Regions from separate parts of the Streptomyces sp. NPDC049627 genome, predicted to be linked through region 1. Evidence: predicted binding sites of a transcription regulator. Region 1 holds the regulator's gene; the other holds the start of a gene.
What was found. Region 1 encodes HrcA, which represses chaperone genes, less so after heat shock. Its sites were predicted from a motif close to TTNGCACTCNGNNNNNCNGAGTGCNAA; they were not measured.
Positions count from the first base shown of each region.

Region 1 (3,405 bases):
ACGGGACCGTACGCGCCCGTCCCCCGCACACTCGGGGCACGGCGTCGGCACGACCGTCCCGAAGCCCTGGCACTGCGGACACGGCCGCGAGGTCATGACCTGGCCCAGGAAGGACCGCGTCACCTGCGACACCTCACCGCGACCGCGGCACATGTCACACGTCTGCGCGGAGGTGCCGGGGGCAGCCCCCTCACCGTTGCAGGTGTTGCAGACGACCGCTGTGTCGACCTGGATGTCCTTCGTCGTGCCGAAGGCCGCCTCGTCGAGCTCGATCTCCAGCCGGATCATCGCGTCCTGGCCGCGCCGGGTGCGCGAGCGCGGACCGCGCTGGGACGCCGTACCGAAGAACGCGTCCATGATGTCCGAGAAGTTCCCGAAGCCGCCCGCGCCGAAGCCGCCGGCCCCCGCGCCGCCCGCCTGGGACAGCGGGTCGCCGCCGAGGTCGTAGACCTGCTTCTTCTGCGGGTCCGACAACACCTCGTAAGCGGCGTTGATCTCCTTGAACCGCTCCTGGGTCTTCGGATCGGGGTTGACGTCCGGGTGCAGCTCGCGGGCGAGCCGCCGGAAGGCCTTCTTGATCTCTTCCTGCGACGCGTCGCGACGCACGCCGAGAACGGCGTAGTAGTCCGTGGCCACTTACGACTCCGCCAGGATCTGTCCGACGTACCGTGCCACTGCGCGTACCGCTCCCATCGTTCCCGGGTAATCCATGCGGGTCGGTCCGACCACGCCGAGCTTGGCGACTGCCTCGCCGCCCGAACCGTAGCCGACCGACACCACGGACGTGGAGTTGAGTCCCTCATGGGCGTTCTCGTGGCCGATGCGCACGGTCATGCCCGGATCCTTCGCCTCGCCCAGCAACTTGAGGAGCACGACCTGCTCCTCCAGTGCCTCCAGGACGGGGCGGATGGTGAGGGGGAAGTCATGTCCGAAGCGGGTGAGATTGGCGGTGCCGCCGATCATCAGCCGCTCCTCGTTCTCCTCGACGAGCGTCTCCAGGAGGGTGGAGAGCACGGTCGAGACGGTGCCGCGGTCCTCCAGGTCGAAGGCCTCGGGGAGATCCTCGACGAGCATCGGCACATCGGTGAAGCGCCGACCCGCGACCCGGCTGTTGAGCCGCGCGCGTAGATCCGCGAGCGAGGTCTCGCCGAAGGGTGCCGGGCAGTCGATCATCCGCTGCTCGACCCGGCCGGTGTCCGTGATCAGCACGAGCATCACGCGCGCGGGTGCGAGCGAGAGCAGCTCGACGTGCCGGACGGTGGACCGGGTCAGCGACGGGTACTGCACGACGGCGACCTGCCGCGTGAGCTGCGCGAGCAGCCGTACGGTCCGGGCCACCACGTCATCGAGGTCTACGGCGCCTTCCAGGAAGTTCTGGATGGCGCGCCGCTCCGGCGGGCTCATCGGCTTGACGCCGGCGAGCTTGTCGACGAACAGCCGGTAGCCCTTGTCGGTCGGGATCCGGCCGGCGCTGGTGTGCGGCTGGGCGATGTAGCCCTCGTCCTCCAGGGCCGCCATGTCGTTGCGGACGGTCGCCGGCGAGACGCCGAGGTTGTGCCGCTCGGTGAGCGCCTTGGAGCCGACCGGCTCCTCCGTCCCGACGTAGTCCTGGACGATGGCGCGCAACACCTGAAGCCTGCGTTCACTCAGCATCCCGCGCACACCTCCAGAGGTCGTTCCGTTCGCACCTTGCCTGGCACTCTGTCCGCCCGAGTGCCAGCCGTCCCCGGCCAGTGTACGGCGGTGGGGTACGCCCCGGGCAAGGCCGGTCCGGTACCGCCGTGCCCGGACATGCTGTCTTGGCTAGCGTCGCGGTATGACGGTGACTTGGGAAGAGCTGGGATGGGAGCGGCTGGCGGCCGGGGTCGGCCGGTGCCGGCTTCCGGGGTGGGACTGCACGGCGGGGCTGGTCGTCGGGGACGGCACCGCGTTGGTCGTCGACGCCGGGTCGAGCCTCGCGGAGGGCGCGCGGTTGCGTACGCAGGCGCAGTGGCTCGCGGGTCACGGTGTGACTCATCTCGCGCTGACGCATCCCCACTTCGATCATGTCTTCGGGTCGGCGGCGTTCGCGGGGGCGGAGATCTTCGGTGCGGTGGGCATGGACACGGTGGTCGAGGCGCGGCACGCGCGCGAGGAGCTGCGCGCGGACGCGGTGGGCAACGGCCTGGACCCGGCGTCGGCGGAGGAGGCCGTGGACGCCCTGATCCGCCCCAGCCACCAGGTGAGCGGCGAGTGGACCCTCGACCTGGACGGCGGCCGTCAGGTCCTGCTGGCGAACGTGGGTCCGGCGCACACGGCCCACGACCTGGTGGTGCTCGTGCCGGGCGCGGTCCCCGGCGACCGGGAGGTGGTCTTCTGCGGCGACCTGGTGGAGGAGTCCGGCGAACCGCAGGCCGGCCCCGACGCCGTACCGTCCCACTGGCCGGCCGCCCTCGACCGCCTGCTGGACCTGGGCGGCGAGGACGCGCTGTACGTGCCCGGTCACGGAGCGGTGGTGGACGCGGAGTTCGTACGGCGCCAGCGCGACGCCCTGGCCGCCCGCTTCGGCGTGTCGCACTGATCTGCGCTCCATGACGACCGGGCTTCTCCTATCGTCACTCGAATGCGCCAGTACTCCGCCGACCTGACCCCGCCCTGGAAGAAGCCCAAGCCCGTCCCCGAGGTCCCGGCGGAACCGGGCCTCGTGGTGGAGGAGCCCGGCACCGGTTTCTGCGGCGCGGTGATCCGCTGCGAGGCCGGCACGGTCACGCTGGAGGACCGCTTCGGCAAGCACCGGGTGTTCCCGCTGGAGCCGCGCGGCTTCCTGCTGGAGGGGAAGGTGGTGACCCTCGTACGCCCGTCGGGCGCGGCTCCGGTACGTCCCACCCGTACGGCATCCGGTTCGGTCGCCGTTCCCGGCGCACGCGCGCGCGTGGCCCGCGCCGGCCGTATCTACGTGGAGGGCCGCCACGACGCCGAGCTGGTCGAGAAGGTGTGGGGCGACGACCTGCGCGTCGAGGGCGTGGTGGTGGAGTACCTGGAGGGCGTCGACGACCTGCCGTCGATCGTGGCCGACTTCGCCCCGGGGCCTGACGCGCGGCTGGGGGTGCTGGTCGACCACCTCGTGCCGGGCACGAAGGAGTGGCGGATCGCGCAGGCGGTGACGAGTGAGCACGCCCTGGTCGTGGGCCACCCGTACATCGACATCTGGGAGGCGGTGAAGCCGTCGTCACTGGGGATCCCGGGGTGGCCGCGGGTGCCGCGCGGGGAGGACTGGAAGACGGGGGTGTGCCGGGCGCTGGGGTGGCCGTCGGAGAACACCGGGGCGGTGTGGCAGGCGATTCTGGGGCGGGTGGGGTCTTACAAGGACCTGGAGCCGGAGTTGTTGGGGCGGGTGGAGGAGCTGATCGACTTCGTCACGGATAG
Region 1 covers NZ_JBITLW010000024.1:75,491-78,895, reverse strand. Annotated here, with positions in the region: gene dnaJ (molecular chaperone DnaJ) at 1-636, opposite strand, end outside; gene hrcA (heat-inducible transcriptional repressor HrcA) at 637-1,653, opposite strand; gene ACIBU0_RS43170 (MBL fold metallo-hydrolase) at 1,817-2,560, shown strand; gene ACIBU0_RS43165 (DUF3097 domain-containing protein) at 2,603-3,405, shown strand, end outside; gene ACIBU0_RS43160 (Uma2 family endonuclease) at 3,396-3,405, opposite strand, start outside.

Region 2 (3,405 bases), on a different contig from region 1:
GCGGCGGTCACCGAAGCCGGGGGCCTTGACGGCGACCGCGTTGAAGGTGCCGCGGATCTTGTTGACGACCAGGGTCGACAGGGCCTCGCCCTCGACGTCCTCGGCGATGATCAGCAGCGGCTTGGAGGCACCGGCCTGGATGACCTTCTCCAGCAGCGGCAGCAGGTCGGCGATGGAGGAGATCTTGCCCTGGTTGATGAGGATGTACGGGTCCTCCAGGACGGCCTCCATGCGCTCCTGGTCCGTCACGAAGTACGGCGACAGGTAGCCCTTGTCGAAGGCCATGCCCTCGGTGAAGTCCAGCTCCAGACCGAAGGTGTTGGACTCCTCGACGGTGATGACACCGTCCTTGCCGACCTTGTCCATCGCCTCGGCGATGAGCTCGCCGACCTGCTGGTCCTGCGCGGAGAGCGCGGCCACGGCGGCGATGTCGGACTTCTCGTCGATCGGGCGGGCGGTCGCGAGGAGGTCCTCGGAGACGGCCGCGACGGCGGCGTCGATGCCCTTCTTCAGCAGCGCCGGGGAGGCACCCGCGGCGACGTTCTTCAGGCCCTCGCGCACCAGCGCCTGGGCCAGCACGGTGGCGGTGGTCGTACCGTCACCCGCGATGTCGTTGGTCTTGGTCGCCACCTCCTTCACCAGCTGGGCACCGAGGTTCTCGTACGGGTCCTCGACCTCGACCTCACGGGCGATGGTGACGCCGTCGTTGGTGATGGTGGGTGCGCCGAACTTCTTGTCGATGACGACGTTGCGGCCCTTGGGGCCGATCGTCACCTTGACCGTGTCGGCCAGCTTGTTGACGCCGCGCTCGAGGGCGCGACGGGCGTCCTCGTCGAACTTCAGGATCTTCGCCATGACAGCGGGAGCCCTCTCGGAAATCTGTGGGCGGAAAGCTATGGGTGGAAAGACACTGCGCCCCGGGCGCCCGGCTTCTTAAGTGGTCGCGGGGGGCCAGGGGCGCAGCTCGAAAGACCTGAGGTGGTCTTACTTCTCGATGATCGCGAGGACGTCGCGAGCCGAGAGGACGAGGTACTCCTCGCCGTTGTACTTCACCTCGGTGCCGCCGTACTTGCTGTACAGCACGATGTCGCCGGTCTTCACGTCAAGCGGAAGACGCTCGCCGTTCTCGAAGCGGCCCGGGCCCACGGCCAGGACGACGCCCTCCTGGGGCTTCTCCTTGGCGGTGTCCGGGATGACCAGGCCAGAGGCGGTGGTCTGCTCGGCGTCGAGCGGCTGGACCACGATGCGGTCCTCGAGCGGCTTGATGGCAACCTTGGAGCTGGTGGTCGTCACGATCCGACCTCCCCCTTCGGAGATCTCACGGGGTTAACTGTCTGAGGTGGCGACCAGGTCGATCCGTCGTCGCGGGTGCCGGACCTGCCCGTCGCGTATTTGGCACTCTCCTGCGTCGAGTGCCAGAGCCGAGACTATGACCGCGATTAGCACTCGGTCAAGCGGACTGCTAATTCGCTCCGCCGGCCGCGCCGGGTTCCCGGTCGCCCGGACGGGCCTCGTCCTCAAACGCCGGACGGGCCGGACCCCTGGACCGCCGCCGAAAAGTTTCCTCAGACGTAGTCCTCCAAACGGCCCACCGTCAGCCCCCTCCGCTGGACCTCCCGCAGCAGCCGCGTCGTCCGCTCGCGCAGACTCAGTCCGGTCGGCTCACCCGAAGGGACGGAGATGATGTCCCCGGGCCGCAGCCGGCCGGGGCCCTTGGCGTACGTCAGTTCGCCGTCGCCCTCCATCGCCGCCCGCCACAGCACCACCGCCGTGATCCCGCAGCGGGCGGCGGCGCGCAGCGTGGTGGCGTCGTACGTGCCGTAGGGCGGGCGGAAGAGGCGGGGGCGGATGCCGAAGCGGGCGCGGAGTTTGTTCTGCTGGCCGCAGATCTCGGCGCGCTGGCCGGCGTACGGCAGACCGCGCAGGGCGGCGTGGTCGAGGGTGTGGTTCTGGATGGACGCGCCCACCGAGCGCAGGCGCGCGAAGTGGCCGTAGCCCGGGCCGACCACGCTGTCGGTGAGGAACATGCTGACGGGCAGGCGCAGTTCACGGACCATGTCGACGAAGCGGGGGTCCTTCTCGGCGCCGTCGTCGTAGGTGAGGAAGACGACCTGGTCGCGGGTGGGGACGCGGTCCACGACGGGCAACCGGTCGTCCGCGGGCGGCGGCTGCCGCCGGGCGGGCGGGGCCGGGGACGGGGGCGCGGGCAGGGGGGCGGTCAGGCCCCAACGGCGGTACGGCTGTGCCGCCTGCGTCGGCCCTTTCGCCGACCGCGCTTCTTGTGCCGCGGCCTTGCCGCCTTCTTGTGCCGCCCTGCCGCCCGGCACCGCGCCGGAGCCGGCGGAACCGGTCGACTGGGCGCAACCGGCGAGCAGCACGCACGCCAGGGCCACGGCGGCCCCACCCCGCATCGCCGACGCCGGCCTCACAGGTAGTCCTCCAGCCGGGCCACCGCGTACCCGTCGGCCGTCACCTTGTTCAGGAATCGGCGGATCATGTCGGGCATTGTGCCCTTCCAGTCGCCCCTGCCCCGGAAGTGCGTGAGGACGATGTCACCCGGCCGGATCCTCCGGTCCCACTCGCGGAACTCCCAGTGGTCGACGAAGACCTCCTCGTTCCACAGGGGGACGTACCGGATGCCGCAGTACTTCGCCGCGCGCAGGGTGTCCCGGTCGTAGTTGCCGAAGGGCGGGCGGAAGAGCAACGGGCGCTTGCCGTAGCGCTCCTGGATCACCTGCTGCATGCCGCAGATCTCGCGCTTTTGCGCGAGGTAGGACAGGGACGGCAGATAGGGGTGGCGGAGGGTGTGGTTGTTCAGGACGACGCCGCTGCGCTGCATCCGCTTGAAGTAGCCGTAGTCCTCCTTGATCAGGTAGTTGCTGAGGAAGGCGGTGTACGGCACCTGCAGGTCGCTCATCATCCGCAGGAACACCGGATCCTTCTCGGCGCCGTCGTCGATGGTGAGGAAGACGACCCGCTGTTGGGTGGGGACGGTCGTGAAGACCGACGGGAGGCCGAGTTCCCGGTGCCCGTCCACCTCGAAGCCCTTACGGGTGGTGATCTTCGGCTTCCTCGCGGGCGGCGGCGGAGGCGTGAGCGGGACCCCTGCCAGACGCCAGCGTCTCGCGGCGGCGACCCGGGCGGCGTGGGCGGCGTGGGCCGACTTGAACTTCTTGGCGGGCGGGGCTTCGGCCTGCGGATTCCGGGTGCCGGGGGTGGGGCCCGGGGGCGGCGCCTTCAGGGGCGGGCGGCTCGGGGTGGGGCGTACGGCATCGGAGCCGCCTCCGCCTGCCGGTGCGCAGGCCGAGGCGATGGCGGCGACGGTGAGCACGGTGATTCCGCCGCGGACCCGGACCCGGACCCCTGCCTGGGAACGGCCGGCTGCCGGACGCCGGCGTCCCACGA
Region 2 covers NZ_JBITLW010000007.1:302,550-305,954, reverse strand. Annotated here, with positions in the region: gene groL (chaperonin GroEL) at 1-855, opposite strand, end outside; gene groES (co-chaperone GroES) at 985-1,293, opposite strand; gene ACIBU0_RS21090 (polysaccharide deacetylase family protein) at 1,566-2,429, opposite strand; gene ACIBU0_RS21085 (polysaccharide deacetylase family protein) at 2,426-3,405, opposite strand, start outside.
Region 2: the regulator HrcA is predicted to act here: its motif matches at 1,440-1,466, upstream of groES (co-chaperone GroES).